Regions from separate parts of the Arthrobacter sp. 2RAF6 genome, predicted to be linked through region 1. Evidence: riboswitches for the same ligand, from Rfam matches in the RefSeq annotation. Region 1 holds a riboswitch; each other region holds the start of a gene.
The links. Region 1 has a riboswitch for S-adenosylmethionine ahead of metX (homoserine O-acetyltransferase MetX). Riboswitches for the same ligand answer to the same signal wherever they lie in the genome.
Positions count from the first base shown of each region.

Region 2: it holds a riboswitch for S-adenosylmethionine, as region 1 does, so the genes downstream of both, AB4Z38_RS02485 (aminotransferase class V-fold PLP-dependent enzyme) here and metX (homoserine O-acetyltransferase MetX) in region 1, are expected to answer to the same signal.
Region 3: it holds a riboswitch for S-adenosylmethionine, as region 1 does, so the genes downstream of both, AB4Z38_RS09745 (hypothetical protein) here and metX (homoserine O-acetyltransferase MetX) in region 1, are expected to answer to the same signal.
Region 4: it holds a riboswitch for S-adenosylmethionine, as region 1 does, so the genes downstream of both, AB4Z38_RS13490 (DUF1737 domain-containing protein) here and metX (homoserine O-acetyltransferase MetX) in region 1, are expected to answer to the same signal.

Region 1 covers NZ_JBFRGF010000018.1:20,354-26,132, forward strand. The annotation lists gene AB4Z38_RS13935 (alpha/beta hydrolase) at 1-472, opposite strand, end outside; gene AB4Z38_RS13940 (SGNH/GDSL hydrolase family protein) at 542-1,384, shown strand; gene AB4Z38_RS13945 (hypothetical protein) at 1,452-1,910, shown strand; gene metX (homoserine O-acetyltransferase MetX) at 1,912-3,033, opposite strand; SAM riboswitch class IV at 3,047-3,162, opposite strand; gene AB4Z38_RS13955 (S8 family peptidase) at 3,378-5,747, shown strand.
Region 2 covers NZ_JBFRGF010000002.1:210,364-216,142, forward strand. The annotation lists gene aroA (3-phosphoshikimate 1-carboxyvinyltransferase) at 1-483, shown strand, start outside; gene rsgA (ribosome small subunit-dependent GTPase A) at 486-1,601, shown strand; gene hisN (histidinol-phosphatase) at 1,661-2,473, shown strand; SAM riboswitch class IV at 2,634-2,746, shown strand; gene AB4Z38_RS02485 (aminotransferase class V-fold PLP-dependent enzyme) at 2,782-4,206, shown strand; gene AB4Z38_RS02490 (class I SAM-dependent methyltransferase) at 4,256-5,035, shown strand; gene AB4Z38_RS02495 (metal-dependent transcriptional regulator) at 5,065-5,778, shown strand.
Region 3 covers NZ_JBFRGF010000010.1:76,941-82,719, forward strand. The annotation lists gene AB4Z38_RS09740 (sodium:solute symporter) at 1-1,109, shown strand, start outside; SAM riboswitch class IV at 1,187-1,306, shown strand; gene AB4Z38_RS09745 (hypothetical protein) at 1,321-1,641, shown strand; gene AB4Z38_RS09750 (hypothetical protein) at 1,680-1,868, opposite strand; gene AB4Z38_RS09755 (VIT1/CCC1 transporter family protein) at 2,135-3,298, shown strand; gene AB4Z38_RS09760 (matrixin family metalloprotease) at 3,345-4,265, shown strand; gene AB4Z38_RS09765 (polysaccharide deacetylase family protein) at 4,374-5,336, opposite strand; gene AB4Z38_RS09770 (purine-cytosine permease family protein) at 5,348-5,779, opposite strand, start outside.
Region 4 covers NZ_JBFRGF010000017.1:20,092-25,870, forward strand. The annotation lists gene AB4Z38_RS13475 (ornithine cyclodeaminase) at 1-657, opposite strand, end outside; gene AB4Z38_RS13480 (Lrp/AsnC family transcriptional regulator) at 817-1,305, opposite strand; gene AB4Z38_RS13485 (hypothetical protein) at 1,304-1,663, shown strand; SAM riboswitch class IV at 1,742-1,854, shown strand; gene AB4Z38_RS13490 (DUF1737 domain-containing protein) at 1,865-2,122, shown strand; gene AB4Z38_RS13495 (rhodanese-like domain-containing protein) at 2,119-2,529, shown strand; gene AB4Z38_RS13500 (O-succinylhomoserine sulfhydrylase) at 2,530-3,738, shown strand; gene AB4Z38_RS13505 (glutamate--cysteine ligase 2) at 3,743-4,987, opposite strand; gene AB4Z38_RS13510 (UDP-N-acetylglucosamine 1-carboxyvinyltransferase) at 5,091-5,779, opposite strand, start outside.

The sequences.
Region 1 (5,779 bases):
AACCATCCAGTTCGGCGTCACGGAACGCGGGGTCGGCATCGGCGTCAACGGCGAAGCCTGAAAGCCCGACGACGGCGGCGAAGTCCGCGGGGCGCTGCCGAAGCAGCGAGGTGGCCATCGCCATGCCCATGGAAAATCCGAGGAGCGTCACCGAACTGTGGTTGGACTTGAACGAGTCCAACCAGGAAAACACGTACTCCGCGGCGTCCTTGACAGCGTCGAGGGAGTAGTCGATGGACGCCGTGAGCGGGAACCAGGTGAAGCCCGGGCCAGTGGCTATCGGCGCGCGGAGCGAAGCGATGACGAAGTCCTGGGGCAACAGCCCGGCAAGGCTGAAGAGGTCTTGCTCGTTGGATCCATAACCGTGCAACAGGAGCAGCAACGGCTTTCCAGCCCGTTCTTCCTCTTCGTGGGACCACAAAACGACCGGATCTGGAAAAGCAGGGGCAGGGAAGGCGGAAGCTTGACTCATGGGACTATTCTTGCAGTTACCCATGAGTAACAAGCTACGGGCGCGTGGCGTTGCAGCAAGAGGCAGGATATGAACGTGAGTGACACTGGTTCCACGGTCGGGCCCAAGTCGGTCGAGCGGATTCATCCGTGGACCCGCTACGTGGCATTAGGTGATTCCTTTACCGAAGGCATCGGCGACCCGGAACCCAACAATCCCGGGGGACATCGCGGCTGGGCGGACCGCGTTGCGGAGGAACTGAGCCGGGGACACCGGGATTTCGCCTACGCCAACCTCGCCATACGCGGGCGGTTGCTACAGCAGATCCTCGACGAGCAACTTGGCCCGTGCATGGACCTCAAGCCGGACCTCGTGAGCATTTCCGCAGGTGGCAACGACCTCATCCGTCCAGGGGGCGATCCCGACTCCTTGGCCGAGAAACTCGACGCCGCCGTGCAGACCCTGAGTTCCGAAGGCGCCACCGTGGTTCTCTTCAACGGTCCGGACACCGTGTCATCAGTACTCGGCCGGATCCGCGGCAAGGTGGCCATCTACAACGAAAACCTCCGCACCGTGGCCGCCCGCCACGATGCCGTGATCGCTGATATGTGGTCCCTCCGGCAACTTTCGAACTCCCAGATGTGGGACGAAGACCGCCTGCATTTCTCGCCGCTCGGCCATCACACCATCGCCGCGATGGTCCTCGATTCACTCAATGTGCCGCACAACCTCGAACCGCTGTTCCCCAAGCCGCTCCCCCAGCGCAGTTGGCGCGAAGCCCGCTCGGGCGACCTCGTATGGGCGCGCGAGTATTTTGTCCCGTGGGTCATCCGCCGGATCCGGCACCAGTCCTCGGGCGATGGAATCTTGCCAAAACGCCCGACGCCGGGACCCGTCTTCGGTCCGGCTGACACCTTCGTGCCGCGGAACTGAGAGAGGACCACGGGGCGGGTCACAGGGAGCGGGACTAAGCTGGTGAAAGACCTAGGAGGCCTCCACCGTGAACAATTTGATCTTCTGGATCATCGTCTGCTCTTGGCTGATTCCCATGGGGATCCGCATGTACAACCGATCGCGCCAGCGCAGGCTCCGGAACGGTGACTACGGGAATAACAGCTACGGAAACTACCCTGGAACCCCTCCGGGACAGTTCCCCGGCCAGCAATATCCCGACGGCCCGTTTTCCGGGCAGTCCTATCCTCCACAGAACTACCCTCCACAGAACTACCCCGTCGGATACCCGGAGCAACCCCCGGTGATCATCCCGGCTGAGCCGCAACCCCCGGTGGCGACGCCCGCACGGCAGGCCGCTCGGCCGTCGTCGGCTACTCCCCAAGCGAACGCTGCGCCCCAAGGCTACCGGGCCCGGAAACTGGCCGAACTGGACCAGGAGTACAGCGACGGGAAAATCGCCATGGAGGACTACATGAAGCTCCGCCAGGAGATCATGAACGGCTGATTCAGCCGAAGAAAGCTTCGCGCAGCTGGGGACCGAGCTGGCCGATCTCGGTGAGGAAACCGTCGTGCCCGATCGGCGCCTCGATCACGTGAACGGGAACTTCTCCGGGCAAGGCCTTGGCAAGCTCGTGGGATTGTTGCGGGAAGTAGAGGCGGTCCGAGTCCACCGAGGCAACGAAGAACTTCGCCGTTGCCACGGACAGCGCCTCCTCCAATGAGCCCCGGCCGCGGGTGATGTCATGGCTCATGAGGGCCTCGGTAATGGCGATGTAGCTGTTGGCGTCGAAGCGCTGGACCAGCTTGCTTCCCTGGTGGTCCAGGTAGCTCTCCACCTGGTAGCGGCCCCGGTCCCCCAACGCGGCAGCCTGAAGGGGCGCCTCGCTGCCCTGGGCGTTCCGGCCGAAGCGGAAGTCCAGTTCATCCGCCGAACGATAGGTGATGTGGGCGATCCGCCGGGCAAGGGCCAACCCGGCCTCGGGCGCGGCCTGGCCATAGTAGTCGCCGCCCTTGAAGTCGGCGTCCTGCCGGATGGCGAGCGTCTGGGCCTGCGCAAACGCGATCTGCTCGGCAGTGCTGTACGCCCCGATCGAAATCACGGCGCATCGCTTGACGCGGTCCGGATAGCTGACGGCCCATTCGAGTGCGCGGGCACCGCCCATGGACCCGCCGACGACGGTGTGCCAGCTGTGGATCCCCAAAGCGTCGGCCAGCCGGGCTTCGGCTACGGTGCTGTCCCGCAGGGTCACGAGCGGGAAGCGGGAGCCCCACGGCCTGCCGTCAGGAGCGCTCGACGACGGCCCGGTGCTGCCATAGCAGCCTCCCACGATGTTGACGGAGACCACGAAGTAGCGGTCCGTGTCGATGGTGGCACCGGGGCCAACGAGTTGTTCCCACCAGCCTTCTTCGGCGCTCTCGCCGCGGGCCACATGGGTGCTGCCGGTCAGGGCGTGTTCCACCAGGACAGCGTTGGAAGCGTCTGCGTTGAGCCGCCCCCACGTCTCGTACGCAAGGACGACCTCCGGCAGGAAACCTCCGGCCTCCAGTTCGAGTCCGCCCACGGAAACATACTTGAGGGTTCCGTCCTGGGTACCGGAAAGGGGTATGGCTGTTACAGCAATTGTCATTCGTTGACACCTCACATCGCGCTTGCCCGCCGCCAATACAGCGAAGGGCCAGGTCTTCACCCGGGGCACCCCGCCGCGAATGGAGGGTTGCCGGCCAGCAAGCCGGGGCTGTCGCTGGCACTCATGACCTATAGGAAGAGTCTAGGAAAACCAGACCCCTCCTGACGAAGATTATGACATCTTTGTGACACTTCGCCGCGTTTTGTTCACGAAGCGGAGGCCGAGGACGTCTGAAATTGAAGAGACGGATGTTGCCTGTGTGACTGGAGATAGAATTGGGTGCAGCAGTCTGCATCCTTCGGATGCCTCCGCCGGCACTGTGCGTCACAGGAAGATTGAAGTTCGTGAAAAAGCCACTCGGCGTCGTTCCGATAGCCCTGTTCATGCTGGTATCAGGTTTCACTGTGGGAGTGCCGCTGCCGGCGCATGCCGACACAACTCCGGGAGCCGGCGAAGACCGATACGTGGTCCGTTATACGCCCGATGCGGATGTTGCAGACAAAGCCGCGGAACTGCGGTCAAGCGGAGTCTCGGTCGACAGGACGTTCACGCACGCAGTGAAGGCTGCCGTCGTCACCACGACGTCCGCCAAGGCGGCACAATTGGCCAAGTCGGGTCGGGTCGCGTCCGTGGACCGGGATATGCCGGTGCGTATTTCGGACACTCAGGCGCCAGCACCCTGGGGTCTCGATCGCACGGACCAAAGATCTCTTCCTCTGTCCGGAAGCTACACGCCACCGTCGAGCGGCGCAGGCGTCTCGATCTACGTGGTGGACAACGGCGTGCTTGGCACCCATCAGGACTTCGCCGGCCGCGTAAGCGCGGGTTGGGACGCCATTACCCGGAGCGCCCCGGCGGCCTCTCCTTGCACCGATACGTCAACATTCCCCGATGCCGGCCACGGCACGCACGTCGCCGGAATCGCGGCCGGCAGCACTTATGGAATGGCCAAATCGGCAACGATTGTGCCGATCCGGGCACTCGACTGCAAAGGCAATGGAAACACCTCCGACGTCATAGCGGGACTGGACTGGATGGTGCAGCAGCACCAGCCTGGACAGCCCGCCGTCGCAAACCTCAGCCTTTCAGGCCTTCCCGGCCAGACCAGCCAAAGCCTGGACGATGCGGTCCAAGGGGTGATCGACAACGGCATTACCGTCACCTTGGCGGCGGGCAATTCGAGCGGCGACGCTTGCACCGTGTCCCCGGCCCGGGTGCCCGCGGCTCTGACGGTGGCCGCCTCGGACATGTCGGATCGCCAGGCATTTTTCTCCAACTTTGGTTCCTGCATTGACCTATACGCTCCAGGGGTTCAGATCACGTCCGATTGGGCGACATCGAATACTGCGACTAATGTCCTCACTGGCACGTCCATGGCGGCGCCGCACGTAGCAGGCGCCGCGGCGATGCTCCTCTCCCAGCACCCTTCATGGACCCCGGCACAGGTGGCGTCGACGTTGACCACGGGGGCGACCTTCGGGGTCATCCAGTCGGCCGGAAACTGCACGCCGAACCGGCTGCTTTATGTCAGCAATTCACTCTTCACGGCACCGCCGTATCTTTCAGGCGGCTTTGTCGCGGCAGCACCCTGCAGGCAACTGGATACCCGTGACGGCACCGGCGGGGTCAACGGTCCAGTGGGGCCAGGACAAACCGTCAACGTCAAAGTCGCAGGGCACGGAGGCATCCCGGCCACGGGTGTTTCAGCGGTCGCGATGAACATCACCGTCGCCAACCCCACCTCCAACGGCTTCGTCACCGCCTACGCCGCTGGAACCCCGCAACCAAACACCTCGAACGTCAACTACGCCCCAGGGCAAATCGTCCCCAACTTCGCCATCACCCCGGTCTCAGCCGACGGAACGATCTCCTTCACCAACACTTCCTCCGGCACTGTCCAAATCATCGCCGACACCTCCGGCTATTTCCTTGGCGGTGCGGCTACCGGTGCGGGCGCGTTTTCCGCCCAAGTACCAATCCGGCAATTGGATACCCGCGACGGCACCGGTGGGGTCAACGGTCCAGTGGGGCCAGGACAAACCGTCAACGTCAAAGTCGCAGGGCACGGAGGCATCCCGGCCACGGGTGTTTCAGCGGTCGCGATGAACATCACCGTCGCCAACACCACGTCCAACGGCTTCATCACCGCCTACGCCGCTGGAACCCCGCAACCAAACACCTCCAACGTCAACTACGCCCCAGGGCAGATCGTCCCCAACTTCGCCATCACCCCTGTCTCCGCCGACGGAACGATCTCCTTCACCAACACTTCCTCCGGTACTGTCCAAATCATCGCCGACACCTCCGGCTATTTCCTTGGCGGTGCGGCTACCGGTGCGGGCGCGTTTTCCGCCCAGGCTCCTTTCCGGCAATTGGACACGCGTAACGGCACCGGCGGGGTCAACGGACCCGTGGGGCCAGGACAAACCGTCAACGTCAAAGTCGCAGGGCACGGAGGCATCCCGGCCACGGGTGTTTCAGCGGTCGCGATGAACATCACCGTCGCCGGCCCCACGTCCAACGGCTTCATCACCGCTTATGCCGCAGGAACCCCGCAACCAAACACCTCCAACGTCAACTACGCCCCAGGGCAGATCGTCCCCAACTTCGCCATCACCCCGGTCTCCGCCGACGGAACGATCTCCTTCACCAACACCTCCTCCGGCACGGTCCAACTTATCGCCGACACTTCCGGGTATTACATCGCGGGTTAACCGGGGAACGGGGCGCCCACAGGAGTGGGCGC
Region 2 (5,779 bases), on a different contig from region 1:
ATCCTCGCCACCATGGGTGCCACTGTCACCCTGGACAACGGCACGCTGACAGTCACCGGCGGACCGGAGATCCTGGGCGCGGACTTCGACGAAACCAGCGAACTCGCCCCTACGGTGGCGGCATTGTGCGCCCTGGCTTCCAGTCCTTCCCGGCTCAGCGGCATCGCGCATTTGCGGGGACACGAAACGGACAGGCTGGCCGCGCTCGTCGCAGAAATCAACGGGCTCGGCGGCGACGCCAAGGAAACCAGCGACGGCTTGGTGATCCGGCCCGCGGCGCTGCATGCCGGCGTCGTGCACAGCTACGCCGACCACCGCATGGCTACCGCAGGCGCCATCCTGGGGCTTGCCGTCGAGGGTGTCGAGGTTGAAGACATCGCGACGACTTCCAAGACCATGCCCGAATTTCCGCAAATCTGGGCATCCATGCTCAGTGCGGGCCAAGCGGCCACGGACACCGGTTCAACGGAGACAAGCAACTGACGATGGCTCGCGATGCAAGCTCCTGGGATGAGTCCGATGTCCGGATCCGCCCCAACAAGAAGGGCACACGCCCCCGCACGAAGGACCGCCCCAGCCACGACGACGCCGTGATCGGGCGCATCATTACAGTCGACCGCGGCCGCTACACCGCGATAGTGGGCGAAAGCTCGGACAACGAGCGCATCGTCATCGCGGCCCGCGCCCGGGAACTGAGGCGCTCCCCCGTGGTTCCGGGAGACTTCGTCGCCCTCGTCGGCGATGTGTCGGGAGCCCCGGACACCCTCGCCCGCCTCGTGCGCGTCGAGGAGCGCAAGACCCTCCTGCGGCGAAGTGCCGATGACACGGATCCGATCGAACGGGCCGTCGTCGCCAACGCCGACCAGCTCGTGGTGGTGGTCGCGGCCGCCAACCCGGAGCCGCGCACCGGATTCATCGACCGCGCCTTGGTGGCAGCGTACGACGCCGGAATCGAGCCGCTGCTGCTCGTCACCAAGGCCGATGTCAAGGATCCGACGGAATTGCTCGCCAACTATGTGAGCCTTGGTTTCCCCATCATCATCAGCCGGACGGCGGACGCAGGCGCCTCCGGCATCGACGCACGTTCCGACGACGGCTTGTCGGCCCGCCTCGATGGCGACGCCGTCGGCCAATTGCGGGACTACCTCGACGGCAAGGTCACCGTGCTCCTGGGCCATTCCGGCGTCGGGAAGTCCACCATGGTGAATGCCCTCACCGGCGCCGAACGCGCCACGGGCGGGGTCAACGCTGTGACGGGGCGCGGACGCCATACCTCGTCCTCTGCCCTTGCCCTGAAACTCAGCGACGCCCCCGGCGGCAGCTGGATCATCGATACGCCCGGCATCCGTTCCTTCGGCCTCGCCCACGTGAACCCGGACCGCATCCTGCATGCCTTCCCGGATCTGGAACCCGGAACGGAAATGTGCGAGCGAGGCTGCAAGCACGATGCATCCGCAGTTCGATGCGGACTGGATTCCTGGGTCGCCGACGGCCACGCTGGCGACGCAGGCCCCGCCCGCTTGGCGTCGTTGCGCCGGCTCCTCGGCGCGGACCCGCGCATGGAAGCCCAAGAGGCAAAGGAACTGGGCACGGTCAATTAACAGCCCGGTTGCCGTCCTACCTCCCCGGCTCACCCGCGAATAGACGGTAGTTTGGAACCATGACCCAACCCGATTCGAGCTACAACGACGACCTGCGGCTGGCACACGTCCTGGCCGACTCCGTCGATTCCCTGACAATGGAGCGGTTCAAGGCACTGGACCTCCAGGTTGAGACCAAACCCGACCTGAGCCCCGTCACCGATGCCGACAAAGCCGCCGAGGAAGCAATCCGCGGGCAGCTCTCCCGTTCCCGCCCCCGCGACGCAGTCCTTGGCGAAGAATTCGGCAGCACGGGCCACGGCTCGAGGCGTTGGATCATCGATCCCATCGACGGGACCAAGAACTTCGTGCGTGGCGTACCCGTCTGGGCTACGCTGATCGCCCTCGTGGACGAGGGCGAGGTAGTAGTCGGGCTCGTGAGCGCTCCGGCACTCGGCAAGCGTTGGTGGGCGGCCAAGGGCTCGGGCGCTTACATGGGCCGATCGCTGGCCGCAGCCACCCGGCTGAAGGTTTCCAACGTGTCGCGGCTTGAAGATGCGTCGCTTTCCTACTCCGAGCTGTCCGAGTGGAAGCAGCATGGTTCGCTGGACAACTTCCTGGGCCTTGAGAACGATGTCTGGCGCAGCCGCGCGTACGGTGATTTCTGGTCCTACTGCCTGGTGGCCGAGGGCGCCGTGGATATCGCCGCCGAGCCGGAACTCCAGGTCTACGACATGGCGGCCTTGGTGCCGATCGTGACCGAGGCCGGGGGACGCTTCACGTCCTTGGACGGCGCGGATGGTCCCTTCGGCGGAAACGCCGTCGCCACCAACTCGATCCTGCACTCCGAGGTCCTCAAGAGGCTCAACCCCGAGCTCGACGACCTCCTTTAATCCATCGTCTTCACTGAATAAACGACGGCGGACGCCCCCTTTTGGGAGCGTCCGCTGCTTTTTCTTCGGCGGAAGGCACATTTTTCCGGCCGTGTAACAATCCGCTTAACAATCCGGGTCACATTGGAACCAGCCTTGCCGGTGTCCTACGCTCTTTACAGGTCACGAGTGCCAGCGCGAAACCCCGGTTTGCTGGCCGGCAACCCTCCATCGCGGCGGGGTGCCCCGGGTGACGACCCGGCCGGTCCGGAACGGATGCGGCAAGCGCGGACCCCCTGCACGCAGGGGTCCCTCTTGAGTGAGGTCCCATGAGCACAGCCATATTTACTTCCCCGGCTCTTTCGGTGAACAACGAATCTGCACAGCAGCGCGCTGAATCCCCGCCTCGGGCATCACGCCCACTGGCCGCTGTCACGGGCGCGGAGTTGCAAGCACCCCTGATCCAGGGCGGCCACATACGCTACGCCAACCTTGACTACGGCGCGTCCGCACCCGCCCTTACCGTGGTTTCCGCGTACCTCAACGAGATCCTGCCGTACTACGCGAGCGTCCACCGCGGCGCAGGCTATGCCTCCCAGATCAGCACCTCGGTCTACGAAAACGCCCGCAACATCGTCCGTGACTTTGTTGGCGGGCGGCCGGACGATTCCGTCATTTTCACCCGCAACACCACCGATTCCCTCAATCTTCTGGCCGGCTGCTTGCCGGTTGAGGACGGCAGGCATACTGGCGAGGTCCTTTACCTGGACATCGAGCACCACGCCAATCTGCTCCCCTGGCAAGGCGTCCCCCACCGCAGCATTGTTGCCGCGGGAACGTTGTCCGAGACGGTGGCCAACGTCCGCACGGCACTCTCCCATGGTGGCATCAGCCTCCTGGCAGTCACCGGCGCGTCGAACGTGACCGGCGAGATCCTGCCCATCAAGGACCTCGCTGCGTTGGCCCACGAATTCGGTGCGCGGATTGTGGTGGACGCTGCCCAGCTCGCTCCACACCGCCGCATCGACATCGCCGCCGCGGATGTTGACTACTTGGTTTTCTCGGGGCACAAGCTTTATGCGCCGTTCGGCGCGGGTGTCCTGGTGGGCCGCCCCGACTGGCTCGACGCCGGAACACCGCACCTCGCCGGAGGCGGCGCCGTCCGCGAGGCTCGCCTCGATTCCGTCAGCTGGGCCACGGGCCCGGCCAGGCACGAAGGCGGCTCGCCGAACGTACTCGGCGCTGCCACCCTCGCCCGGGCCACGCAGGTCATCGCCAGCCTCGACCACGATGAATGGCACGCCCACGAGGCCGCGATCCGCTCGCATCTGGTCGAGGGCCTCAAGGAAATCGACGGCGTAACCGTGCACCAGATCTTCAGCGACACCGATCCCCAGGACACCATCGGCGTCGTGAACTTCTCGCTCCAGGGCTACGATGCCGGACTCGTCGCGGCCTACCTTGCGGCCGAGCACGGCATTGGCCTGCGCGACGGACGCTTTTGCGCCCACCCGCTGCTCAAGCGCCTCGGCCTTCCCTCCGGATCCCTCCGCGCCAGTTTCGGCGTGGGCTCGCGCTTGGAAGACGCCACCCGGCTCATCGCGGGCATCCAGGCGCTCAAGAGCAATGGCCTTGGCTGGGACTATGTGGTGGATGCCGGCCGGTGGGTACCGGCGAACGACCACCGAACTTACCCGGAGTGGGCTCCCAACACTCCCGGGACCGCGGGTGCCGCTCCCTGCAGCATCGACTGATTGCGGTAGATTCGTAGGGTATTTTCCTGCCCTACGAAGGAGTTCCTGCGTGGCCCCGCGACCCCCCAAAGGCACGTCAGCCGGCCCGAAACTCTATGAGGAGCGGCGCCTTGAACTCGGCCGGAGTTTCCAGGACGGCGGAGAACACTATGACCGCGTCCGGCCCGGCTACCCTGCGGATTCGGCTGACTGGCTGCTGCCTGAAGGCGCACGGGACGCGGCAGACATCGGCGCCGGCACCGGAAAGTTCACCTCGCTCCTCGTCGAGCGAGGGCTCACGGTGTCCGCAGTGGACCCTTCCACGGACATGCTCACCCAGCTGCGCAAAACATACCCACAAGTGACCGCATTGGAGGGCACGGCCGAGGCAACTGGGCTGGCGGACTCAGCATTCGACGTCGTCAGCGTTGCCCAAGCCTGGCACTGGTGCGATCCCCTCGCCGCCAGCATCGAGATCGCCCGGATCCTTAGACCCCAGGGCGTCATCGGCTTGATCTGGAACCAATTGGACACTTCAGTGCCCTGGGTCCATCGCCTGTCCCGCATCATGCATGCCGGCGATGTCCACAAACCGGACTTCCGGCCTGTGGTGGGCCCGGAGTTCGCCGGTCTCGAAAGTCACCTGACGCGCTGGGCGGATCCCGTGACTCCGGCCGACATCCTCGAACTCGTGAAGTCGCGCAGCTACTATCTGAGGGCGAATGACGCCGTCCGGGCCAAGGTCATGGGCAATCTTCAGTGGTACCTCTTCGAACATCTGGGGCATATCGAGGGCGAGATCATCCCGTTGCCCTATCTCACGCAGAGCTGGCGGGCGCGGAAAGTCTGATTCGACCGGTTCACGATAGGCTTGGAACCGTGAAGACCAGTGCGCCCTCCTCCTCGATCGAGGACTACGTCAAGGTCATCTACTCCTTTACGGAGTGGCAGGACAAACCCATCACGTCCTCGCAGCTCGCGCAGCGGCTCGGCGTCGCCAATTCCTCCGTCTCGGAGATGGTCCGAAAGCTCAAGGACCAAGGCCTCGTGGACCACCAGCCCTACAGCGCCATTACCTTGACCCCCCAGGGAATGCAGCTTGCCTTGGGCATGGTCCGCCGGCACCGCCTGATCGAGACGTACCTCGTGAGGGAGTTGGGCTACAGCTGGGATGAAGTCCACGACGAGGCCGAGATGCTCGAGCACGCCGTCTCGGAGACGTTCATCGATCGCATGGCCGCCAAGCTGGGCAACCCCGGACGCGATCCCCATGGTGACCCCATCCCCGCTGCGGACGGTTCGGTCAGCCTGCCGCATGCGCACCGTATGATCGAGCTCGACGACGGCCATTCCGGGAAGATCACCCGGATCAGCGACGAAAACCCGGAGCTGCTGCGCTACCTGTCCGCCGAGGAAATCGACCTTGATGCCAGCGTCCAGGTGATTGGCCGCAAACCATTCGGAGGTGCGCTCGTGGTCCGGATCGGAAAAGGTCCGCGCAGCCGCGACTACGATCTCGCCGATGAGGTCGCCTCGGCGTTGTGGGTAGCCACGGACACCGTCCACGAAGGCTGCGTCCTCGCGGAACGCTGAC
Region 3 (5,779 bases), on a different contig from region 1:
CCATCTTCGTTGTCCTCTTCGGCTGGGAGCGCTGGCTCGCCATCGCCGTCGGCGGCGCCATCGTCCTGGTCTACTCCACGATCGGCGGCATGTGGTCCATCACCCTCGCCGACCAGGTGCAGTTCATCATCAAGACAGTGGGCATCTTCTTCCTCATGCTCCCGTTCGTCCTCAACGCCGCCGGCGGCTTCGACGGCATCCGTGCCCGCGTTGACGCCAGCTTCTTCCAGTTGGACGGCATCGGAGCGCAGACCATCATCACGTACTTCGTGGTCTACACCCTGGGCCTGCTGATCGGCCAGGACATTTGGCAGCGCGTCTTTACCGCCAAGACCCCCAAGGTGGCCCGTTGGGGCGGCGCCACTGCCGGCATCTACTGCGTCCTGTACGGCGTCGCCGGGGCTTTGATCGGCCTGGCCGCCCGCGTTGCCCTGCCCAACATCGACGTGAAGGCCCTTGGCAAGGACGTTGTCTACGCCGAGGTTGCCACCCACATCCTGCCGATCGGGATCGGCGGCCTTGTCATGGCCGCAGCAGTCGCGGCCATGATGTCCACCGCTTCCGGAGCCCTCATCGCCGCAGCCACCGTTGCCCGCGCCGACGTGGTCCCGTTCGTGGCCAGCTGGTTCGGCAAGACGATCAACACCGACGACACCGAAAACCCGGAGCACGACGTCAAGGCCAACCGCTACTGGGTCCTAGGACTGGGCATCGTGGCCGTGCTGATCTCCATGGCGGCGCAAGACGTCGTGGTGGCCCTGACCATCGCCTACGACATCCTGGTGGGTGGCCTGCTGGTTGCCATCCTGGGCGGCTTGGTCTGGAAGCGCGGCACCGGTATTGCCGCAGCCTGGTCGATGGCCGTCGGGTCCATACTGACCCTGGCTTTGTTGATCGCTTACGCCACGGGAATCATCCCCAGCGAAGACGGCGTCTACGCCAACGATCCCATCTACTGGGGCCTCGGAGCCTCGCTGCTGGTGTATGTTGTAGTCTCCCTGCTGACGCCGCCCACCTCGCCCGAGGTCCGGGAAGCCTGGGACCGTCGCGTTGCCGGAGCGGTCACCGAGGAACTCCCCTTGGAGGTCCACCCGGTGGCCAGCCACTGAGCTTCACCAAGTTAAGTACGACGGCGGCGCCGCACCTTCTCCTCGAGGGTGCGGCGCCGCATGTACAGTAGGAACAGCTTCAAGAGATGTGGCGCCAAGCTCCGACTTGCCACACGCCAACCCCATGTTCGCGGGTGGTTCGGATGAAGAAGCGGCCCGGCTCGGACCAGAGACAACCGAACGGGCAAGAGCAACTCCCCAGGAGAAGGCCATGCCTTTCGAAAACGGCGCCAATCCCACAGCCGACCGCACCACCCAGTCCGGCACCCTCTTGTTGCCCCGCTCCCGGCGGGTGGACGAGTTCGTCCGGGTGATTCCCGGCGTCGACCTCTCCCAAGGCTCCATCACGTTAGTGGTGGACGGAAACCTGGAACGCTATTGGCATCATGAGCCTCGGCTCATCACCGAAGCGCTCTCCAAAGCCGTCCAGCCCGCCCGCTGGTTCCCCGCGACACGGAAACTCACCCTTACGGTGGCGGCAACCGGGCACCGGGCAGGCGTGCAGAGGCACTTCATCCTGAGCGCGTTTTAACTAGGAGGGTTCGGCAAGCCGGGTTCAGCGGGCCGGGGCTATTCGATCTCTTCAGCCTCACGGTGTTCCTCGGCGTCGAGCGGAACCACCCGTTCGTCATCGTCAAGAACCTCGGGCTGGTCTTCCCAGTCTTCCTCCACCGCCAGGTCCTCGCTGTAGTCATAGGCGGGATCGGCCTCGACCGTGGGACGGTCGGGGTGGCGGGCGTGGGTCTCGGTGCTGTCCATGGTGCAACCTCCGTTCGACGTGCCGCTGAGCCCATCGCACAGGCAAATCAGGCAGCCGGTCCAACGCTACCCCGCCAATTCGTGGACCCTGTCCATCCATCCCAGCACTGCCCCCTGCTGTGGTCAAGGCCTGCCGGGAGCCTCCCGTTTTTGAGGCGCGCCGAAAACGTCCGGTGAGGATTACCGGCCGAAAAACCACGGAAATTGGCGATAAAGTGGAGCTGCAATGAGGCGATGAAGCCCGCCCCAGCAACCCAGGAGTCCCGGTGCAACCGCACACAAAACCCTCGCATTCAGACAATCCCTCGGACTCAAGCAGTCCATCGCAAGACGGAGCAGGCACCAAGACTCCCCCGTCGTCGTCGGACATCAAGCGCTGGCGGCAGTACTTGGCGGACGAGCGGGCCGAGGCCGCCGTGTACCGCCAACTGGCGCAGCGCCGCGACGGCGAGGAACGCGCAATCCTTTTGGCCCTCGCAGAGGCCGAGGGCCGCCATGAGGCACACTGGCTCAAGCTCCTCGGCGAACATGCCGGCATGCCGAAGGCGGCCTCGGTCCGGAGCCAAATGCTCGGCTTCCTGGCCCGGAACTTTGGATCTGTGTTCGTGTTGGCCCTCGCCCAACGGGCTGAAGGCCGCTCGCCTTACGCGAAGGATCCAGCAGCGACCCGCGCCATGGCGGCCGACGAACAGATCCACGAAGAAGTAGTCCGCGGCCTGGCGACGCGCGGCCGCAACAGGTTGTCCGGCACCTTCCGCGCGGCCGTATTCGGCGCCAACGATGGCCTGGTCAGCAACCTTTCCCTCGTGATGGGCATGGCTGCCACCGGCGTTCCCGCCACCGTGGTCCTGTTCAGCGGCATCGCCGGCCTGCTGGCGGGCGCCCTCTCCATGGGTGCCGGCGAGTATGTCTCGGTCCGCTCGCAGCTCGAGCTCCTCAAGGCCACGCGCCCCACCCAGGCCACGCTGACCGCAGCACCAGCCCTGGACATCGAGCACAACGAGCTGGTCCTCGTGTATTTGGCCCGGGGCATGTCCCACGAAGCCGCCGAACACCGGGCCGCGGAGCGCATGGGCCTCTACACCTGCGATTGCGATCCCAGCCTCTCGCTCCACCCCGAAGTGGAAGAAACCGTCAATGAGCACGAGGCCGTGGGCTCCGCCTGGGGAGCCGCGATCTCAAGCTTCTGCTTCTTCGCTTCGGGAGCCATCGTGCCCATCCTGCCGTTCATCTTCGGCATGACCGGCTTCGCGGCGCTTGCTGTGGCGGGTACGCTGGTGGGCATCGCGCTTCTGTCGACTGGCGCCGTCGTCGGCTTGTTGTCCGGAACCTCGCCGCTGACCCGCGGCCTCCGGCAACTCGCCATCGGGCTCGGTGCGGCCGCGGCCACGTATGGGCTGGGACTCGTCTTCGGCGCTGTCATCGGTTAGTAGCGCCGGCGCAACGGAGCGCCGGTGCAGGGACTTGGGGGAAGACTTGCATTCAAACTACGGGTACGACGGCGGCCCGCCGCCCAAGCGCGCCAGTACCGTTCTGGCCCTGTTCCGAAACTTGATGGTGGTGGCGGCCGTCGCTGCCGTAGCCGCGCTTGTCAGTGGATTCCTCCGGGGCGGCCCCGGCATCACCGGATTGCTTCCGAACCTGGCTCCTTCCGCCCATGCCACGGCAAGCAGCCCAGGGCAGGACGCGGCTTCCGGGCAAGGGCCACAAAAGGCGGCCCGTGCGCCGGATACCCCGCCGCCTGGCCTGGAAGAAGCCGGGCACCCGCTCGGCTCCCCCGCCAAGCCTGCCGTGGCCAGCAACTCCTACAAGTTCCTGGCCACCAACGCCGACGGCACGCCGGTGGGCTACTCTCCGTGCCGGCCATTGCATTACGTGGTCAACGCCGCCCTCGCCCCGGCCGGATCCGAAGGGCTCATCGCCGACGCCATCGCCAAGATCGCCGACGCCACAGGCCTCAAATTCGTTGACGACGGCGCCACCACGGAAAACCCCTCCGAGAAGCGCAAGCCATACCAGCCTGCGCTCTACGGAGATCGTTGGGCACCCCTCCTGATTTCCTGGACCACTCCCGAAGCGGCTCCGGCGTTGACCGGATCCGTCATCGGCACCGGCGGCAGCACCATGTACAGCTTCGGCACCGGACCCAAGAGCTACGTTTCGGGAAGCCTGGACCTGGACGCCCCGCAAATCACGGAGCTGCTGGGCGTCTCCGGCGGCGCGCATTACGTCTCGGCCGTGATTCAACACGAACTTGGCCACGTGGTGGGCCTTGACCACGTAGAAGATCCAATCCAGCTCATGTACCCGGAGATCGGCGCCCCGGATGGCTTGGCGGACGGAGACCTGAACGGACTCTTCAAACTCCACACCGCCCTGTGCCGGAGCGATCTCTAGCCCCAGCCCACCTGTAGCTTCGCCCAGCCCAACTGGCTCGCAGTAGATGTCGTTTTGAGCCGTGATAACGACAACAACTGCGAGTCAGTTGGGCGGGGACGGGTTGAGCTACGTGGGCATCGTTTCCAGCAGCCGGGCCGGCTTGAAACTGGCTCCTGCGCCTGGGTAGGACGGGACCTCGATCCGGGCGTGGCTGTGGATCTCGTTGACGGTGGCCTTGGTGTGTTCGGCGATCCGTTCCAAGGTGGTCACCCACATTCCATCCATGGCCTTGACGCGTTCGATCAGCTGCTCCAAGGCGACGGCCTTGGATGGCCGGCCGGAGATGAACGGGTGGTTGGTCAACACGAAGCTACTGCCTTGGGCGTGATGGGCCTCGGCTTCCAAGGTCCACATCTCCAAGACCTTGGCAGGACTCTCGATGACGCCGCTTCCTGTCACTCCGGGGTAGAACGCATATTGTTCCCAATCGTCCAGGGCCCAATCGACCGGGATCTCCACAATGTCCCGTGAATCAATGTCCCGTGAATCACCCGAGGCGACCGCCATGCGGTAGGGGGCATCGCCGTCGAGCAGGCTTGAATCGTAGAGGAAGCCCCGGTCCGCGAGCAGTGCCGGCGAATGCCAGTTCAGCTCCCACCACGGTGCCCTGTAGCCGACCGGCCTGACCCCGGCTACCTTCGCGAGGGCTTCGAGCCCGCGATCCAGGTAGCTGGCCTCGGTGGCGGCATCGATTCCCTGCATTGGTTCGTGCAGGTAGCCGTGGTGGGCGACTTCATGGCCGCCGTCGACGATCCGCCGCACCACGTCCGGGTAGCTTTCCGCCGTGAACCCCGGGATGAAGAAGGTCCCCTGGACCTCTTGGCGCTCGAGGATCTTCAGGAGCCGCGGAACGGCGACCCGGGGGCCGTAGGACTGGTGGCTCATGAGGGACATGCGCCTGGTGCTCGTGGGATCGTGCGCGATGGTGCAGGATTCGGCGTCGATGTCGAACGTGAACGATGCCGTGGCCTTGAAATTATCCGGCCACGTGATCGGGTGTGCCTCGTCAGGAAAAGCGTTGGTGGTCATCGGCGTTCCTCTCAGTCGTTGACCAGATTGGCGACGGCGTCTTCCGCAACGGGCTGCGCCGACCCATCGGCGGAAGGCACTGCGACGGCGGACGGCACTGCGACCGCGGAAGGCAGGGGAAGGTATCGGGCATGAACCCGAGGGCCCAGTGCGCCGTAAACTGCCGCTGCGACAAGTCCGCCGGCCAGCCAGGACAAGTCGATCCCGCCCATCGCCGTGGCGATGGGGCCCTGCATGATCGGCAGGACGCCATACATGAACAGCCACGTGGCAAAGATGCCCAGCAAGAGCGCGGTGATCCCGGCCCAGTTGAATGCCGGGAGCCGACGGGTGCCCACGGGGTCGAAGAGTCGGTCCACTGCCACGGGGTTACGCTTGTCCACCCAGAAGTAGTGCACCAGCATGATGCCGCCCCACGCGGCTACCCACGCCACGAGCCCGCC
Region 4 (5,779 bases), on a different contig from region 1:
AACACCGGGCGAGACCTGGTCTGCCGTCAGGATGGCGGCATTGGCCTTGTCCGCCGTGCACGTGGTGACGACGTCGGCGCCCTCCACTGCGTGGGCCGCCGAGCCTGCGATGGTGATGTCGAAGCCGAGCGGAGCCATGTTGCGGACGAACTTCTCCATCGCAGCAGGATCCGAGTCCCAGATCCTGACGGTGTTAATACCCAGGGCCGCCCGGAAGGCCAGGGCCTGAAACTCCGATTGGGTTCCGGTCCCGATCATCCCCATGGTGCGGACATCGGGGCGCGCGAGTTTCTTCGCGACCATCCCGGACGTAGCCGCCGTTCGCAGCGCTGTCAGCACTGTCATTTCTGCGAGGAACGTCGGATAGCCGTTGTGGACGTCGGACAGGACACCGAAAGCTGTCACGGTCTGGAAGCCACGCGCTGGATTCGAAGGGTGTCCATTTACATACTTGAAGCCGTATGTTTCCTGGTCGCTGGTGGGCATCAGCTCGATGACCCCAAATGGCGTGTGACTTGCCACCCGCGGGGTCTTGTCAAAAGATTCCCACCGCAGGAAGTCGTCTTCCAAGTATTGAATCATCTCGGAGATGATGGTCTCCGGGCCCCGCCCGGCCGTCCAGCGAACCATATTGCGGACATCGACAAAGCGCGTCATGTGCGCTCCTTTCCCTCATAAGTACTGTTGCTACGAGGCTACGGAGCGGCGATATGCATACACAATTGCCAAAGTATGTACTTTTCATTGAAAACATGTACAAAATGACGATACTCTTTTTACATAATGTTCAAGCGGGAAGCGTCCGTCATGCGGCGACTATCGCAGGACGGAACTGAGCAAAAGGCTCGTCTCGCTATTGACGATCCCCTCGATGCCGCGGATCCTCCCGAGTACCTGATCAAAGTCGCTGAGGCTTTCCGCGCGCAGCTCAGCCACGAGGTCCCATCCGCCGTTGGTGGTGTGCAGCGCCCAAATCTCGGGAAGTCCCCTGAGCTGGCGAATGACCTTGTCGGCCGATCTTCCCTCTACGGCCATGAGCGCAATGGCCCTAATCGCAAGTGGATCGACCTCGTCGCGCACCCTCGCAGTGAAACCAACGATGGTTCCAGAGGAGACAAGACGCTCGAGCCGGCTATTCACGGTGGCCCGAGCGATGCCCAGCTTACGCGCGAGGCTCGCCACAGACGCTCGGCCATCCTCCCGGAGGGCGGAGAGGAGCTGACGGTCAAGGTCGGTGAGTGCTGCCATAAAGATAAACGTATCGCCCATTCCCCAAGCGGCACTGAGTCCGTAGGGTATCGACATGAGCATCTACATCAGCCCCGACTCTGCTGCATGGTCTCTGACGGCCATGGCGACTGGTGCGTCAGCGGGATCAATCGATGATGCGAACGGTATGTCCAACCTGGTGAAGGAAATCTACGAGACAGAAGGTTTCGAAGCCCTGTCGGGTGTGGTTTTTGCCTTGGCTCATCACAACAGCCTCTCGCTGCATGCACTCGCCACGGCCACCGGGATATCCGTCCACGAGCTGCTGGAAATCCGGAAGCATCAAGGTTCCACCTTTCATCACTCCCCAACGGGAGTAGCGTCACGCTTTGACGCCGTTCCACCGCGGATCCAGGCAAGCCTGGAACCGTTGCCCAATGAAACCGAAGCCTAGGGCCGGCTGCCGCCCGGTTACGGAACATGACGACGGCCGGTGATGCGGGCCGCCGTCGTGGATGTTATTTTCTTCTTGAGTAATGAGCACCAGCGCGAAGCCCTGACTTGCTGGTCGGCAACCCTCTCTCCGGCGGGGTGCCTCAGGTGACTACTCGGCGTATCGACACTTTCGAACTGCAAGCGTGACTGAGGAGCACCAATGCCTGAACCCACCGAAGAAAAACTCTCCTACCGTCTCATCACGGGCCCTGACACCAAGGAATTCTGCGAGCGGATCTCCACCGCCCTCGCGGAGGGATACGTGCTGCACGGCAGCCCGGCCGCGACCTTCAACGGCAGCGACGTGATTGTGGCGCAGGCCATTGTCCTGCCCGCGGCGATCGCCAGCGCTGACGCAGCAGTTGCCAATGCCGTGGATCAGCTTGACGAAGAGTTCGACGGCGAGGGCCACGCATGAGCTATGCAGGCGACCTCAGCCCGCACGACGCCTGGGCCAAACTGGAGCAGGGCGCCATCCTGGTGGACGTCCGTACCGAAGGCGAGTGGGCACACATTGGCATCCCGGACACCAAAGCCACCGAAAACGATCCCCTGTTCATCCAGTGGAACCTTGCCGGCGGGATCCCCAACTCACGCTTCATCGACGATCTGAAGCAGCAGGCTCCGGAAGCAGATGGCACCGAGCTGGTCTTCCTCTGCCGCTCCGGCCAGCGTTCCATCGCTGCCGCCATCGCCGCAACGCAGGCTGGCTACACCTCGTACAACGTCCTTGAGGGCTTTGAGGGCGAGCCGGACCGCTACGGTGAGCGAACCGTGAACGGCTGGAAAAACCGTGGACTTCCGACGAACCTGGGGAACATCTAAGTGACTTTCAATCCTGACGCCGCCGGCTGGAGCCCTGGCACCCAGGCAGTCCGCGGCGGTCTTGACCGCACCAACTTCCAAGAAACGTCCGAGGCCGTCTTCCTGAACTCCGGCTTCGTCTACGAATCCGCCGCAGCCGCGGAGCGCGCGTTCACGGGCGAGGACGAACGCTTTGTCTACTCCCGTTACGGCAACCCCTCCGTAGCCACCTTCCAGGAGCGGCTCCGACTGCTCGAAGGCACCGAAGCGTGCTTCGCGACGGCGTCGGGCATGTCTGCTGTCTTCACCGCCCTCGGTGCATTGCTGGCTGCCGGTGACCGCGTGGTTGCCGCCCGCTCGCTCTTCGGCTCCTGTTTCGTCATCCTCAACGAGATCCTGCCGCGCTGGGGCGTCGAGACCGTCTTCGTCGACGGGCCTGACCTGGACCAATGGCGTGCCGCGCTGTCCGAGCCGACAACGGCAGTGTTCTTCGAGTCGCCGTCGAACCCCATGCAGGAAATCGTGGACATCGCCGCGGTGAGCGAGCTTGCGCACGCGGCCGGCGCCACCGTCGTCGTCGACAACGTCTTTGCCACTCCCCTGCTGCAGCGCTGCGGCGATCTCGGCGCAGACGTGATCGTCTACTCGGGCACCAAGCACATCGATGGCCAAGGCCGGGTCCTGGGCGGAGCAATCCTGGGTACCAAGGAGTTCATCGACGGTCCCGTCAAGCAGCTCATGCGGCACACCGGACCCTCGCTTTCCGCGTTCAACGCCTGGGTCCTGACCAAAGGCCTGGAGACCATGGCGCTGCGCGTCAACCACTCCTCGGCGTCTGCGTTGCGGATCGCCGAATGGCTTGAGGAACAGCCGGCCATCAGCTGGGTCAAGTACCCCCTGCTGAAGTCGCACCCGCAGTACGAGCTCGCCGCAAAGCAAATGAAGGCCGGCGGAACCGTGCTCACCATTGAGCTGCTCCCCTCTGCGGGGCGATCGGCAAAAGAGGCCGCCTTCGCACTGCTGGACGGGCTCGCCGTCATCGACATCTCGAACAACCTGGGCGACTCCAAGTCCCTCATCACCCACCCCGCCACCACCACGCACCGCGCCATGGGTCCGGAAGGCCGCGCGGCCATTGGCCTGAGCGACGGCGTCGTGCGGCTTTCGGTGGGGCTGGAGGATGTGGACGACCTCATCGGGGACCTGGAGCGGGCCCTCAAGCAGGTCTAGGCGGTTAGCCCGGCGCTTCGCGCCAGTCCTGGCGCACCCAGGTGAGGACGGGCAGCGGCTTGGTGTCGCTCTCGTCCTTCTCCGAGCGCATCGTGATCTGAACGGCGTGCTCGACGACGGCGGCCAACCCGGCGGCGTCGGGCGCGCCCCCGTTGCTCTCGCTCCAGCGCTCGGCAACACCACGCTGTTCGATAGCGCCGTTGCCACGGCCTAGGATGGCTGCCACACCGGTTTGGACCAAGTCGAATTCACCTTGTTCGGCGAGCACGGGCTCCAGATACTCCACCAACGACCAGACGACGTCCGCGGCGGGCTCCGGGCGGAACGTTCCAAAGTCCAGCAGTTCGGTGCGCAGTCCAAAATTGCTTGCCTGCCAGGACGCCATCCGCAAAAGGGCCGTGGGCACGGCGGCCGGCTCTATTCCGGCATGGTACTCACGAACGGAAGTTTCAACCAAGGCCCTGACGAGCACCGCGATGAGCGCCGCATCCTCGGCCCGTAGGCAGACATCGGCCACCCGGACCTCCACCGTGGGAACGTGCCGGGACAGCCTGGCGTCGAAGTAAACCATCCCCTCGTCCAGCAACACTCCCGTTTCGATGAGCCTCCTGACAACCCGCCGGTACGCTGCCAAGGAACCGAAGATGGCTGATGGCCCCGACGAGGGCCAGCGGTTCCACGCCTGCGTCCGGTAGCTCTCAAAACCCGTAGCCAGGCCGCGCCAGTAGGGCGAATTGGCGCTGATGGCGGTGAAGACAGCGAGCTTGTCCCGGATGCGGTCCAGGACCATCACGCCTTCCTCGGGGGACTCGATCGAAGTGTGTACGTGGAATCCGCACGTGAGCTGTTCGTGCGCCGTGATGCCGAAGCGTTCGAGCATGATGGCGTACCGGGGATCCGGAGTAGTGTGCAAAGCGGCGTCCACCGGTGAGGTGGCCAACGCGGCGATCCTGGCGCCGTGGCGCCGGGCCGCGTGGCTCGCGAGGCCCCGCGCCCTGCGGATCTGGTGCAGGAGCTCGGCGTAGCTGCGGCATGGCCGGGTCTGGGTTTCGATCTGCTCAAGCTTGAGCTCATGGCTTAGGCCGGTATCAGGGCCGTCGATCTCCTCAAGGGTAGGACCGGTTTCGGGGCCATCCTGGGCGGGGCCATCCTGGGCGGGGCCCGAGAGGAGCGCGTCGGCAAGGGCGAGCGGCTCGCCGGTCACGGGATCGACGATCAGCAATTCCTCTTCCACACCAAAAGTGCGCACGGATCAATTGTGCGCCATGGCAGCCTTTCGGACACAGCTCGGGATTTTGCGGCCCGCCCGAAGGATTCTGCTGGAGGTCCGAAACGTGCAGAATCCGACGTAGTCAGTCCTGGAAGTACTCGATCTTGGCGCCAATGGTGTTGAGCCGCTCGGCCAGGTCCTCGTATCCGCGCTCAATCACGTAGATGTTGCGCAACTCGGACGTGCCGCGGGCCGCCAGCATGGCCAAGAGCAGGCAAGCGGCGGGTCGAAGTGCCGGAGGGCATCCGACTTCCGCGCCGCGCCATTTGGTGGGGCCATTGACGTAGATGCGGTGCGGATCGAGCAGTTGCACCTGGGCGCCAAGCTTGTTGAGCTCGGTCAAGTAGATCGCCCGGTTCTCGTAGACCCAGTCGTGGATCATGGTCTGGCCCTCGGCGTTGCCGGCGATGACCGCGAAGAACGGCAAGTTGTCGATGTTCAACCCGGGGAACGGCATCGGATGGATCTTGTCCTCCGGGGCACGCAACCGTGACGGCTTGGTGGTGACATCCACCAGGCGCGTCCGTCCATTGCGAGCAAAGTACTCGCCGGAGATGTCGAGCTGCTGGCCCATCTGCTCAAGCGTGGCCAGTTCGATCTCCATGAACTCGATGGGGACCCGGCAGACGGTGACCTCCGAGTTGGTCACGATGCCCGCAGTGATGAGGCTCATGGCTTCGATCGGGTCTTCGGACGGGAAGTACTCAATGTCGACGTCGATCGCCGGGCGTCCCGTGATCTTCAGGGTGGTTGTCCCGATGCCGTCGATCA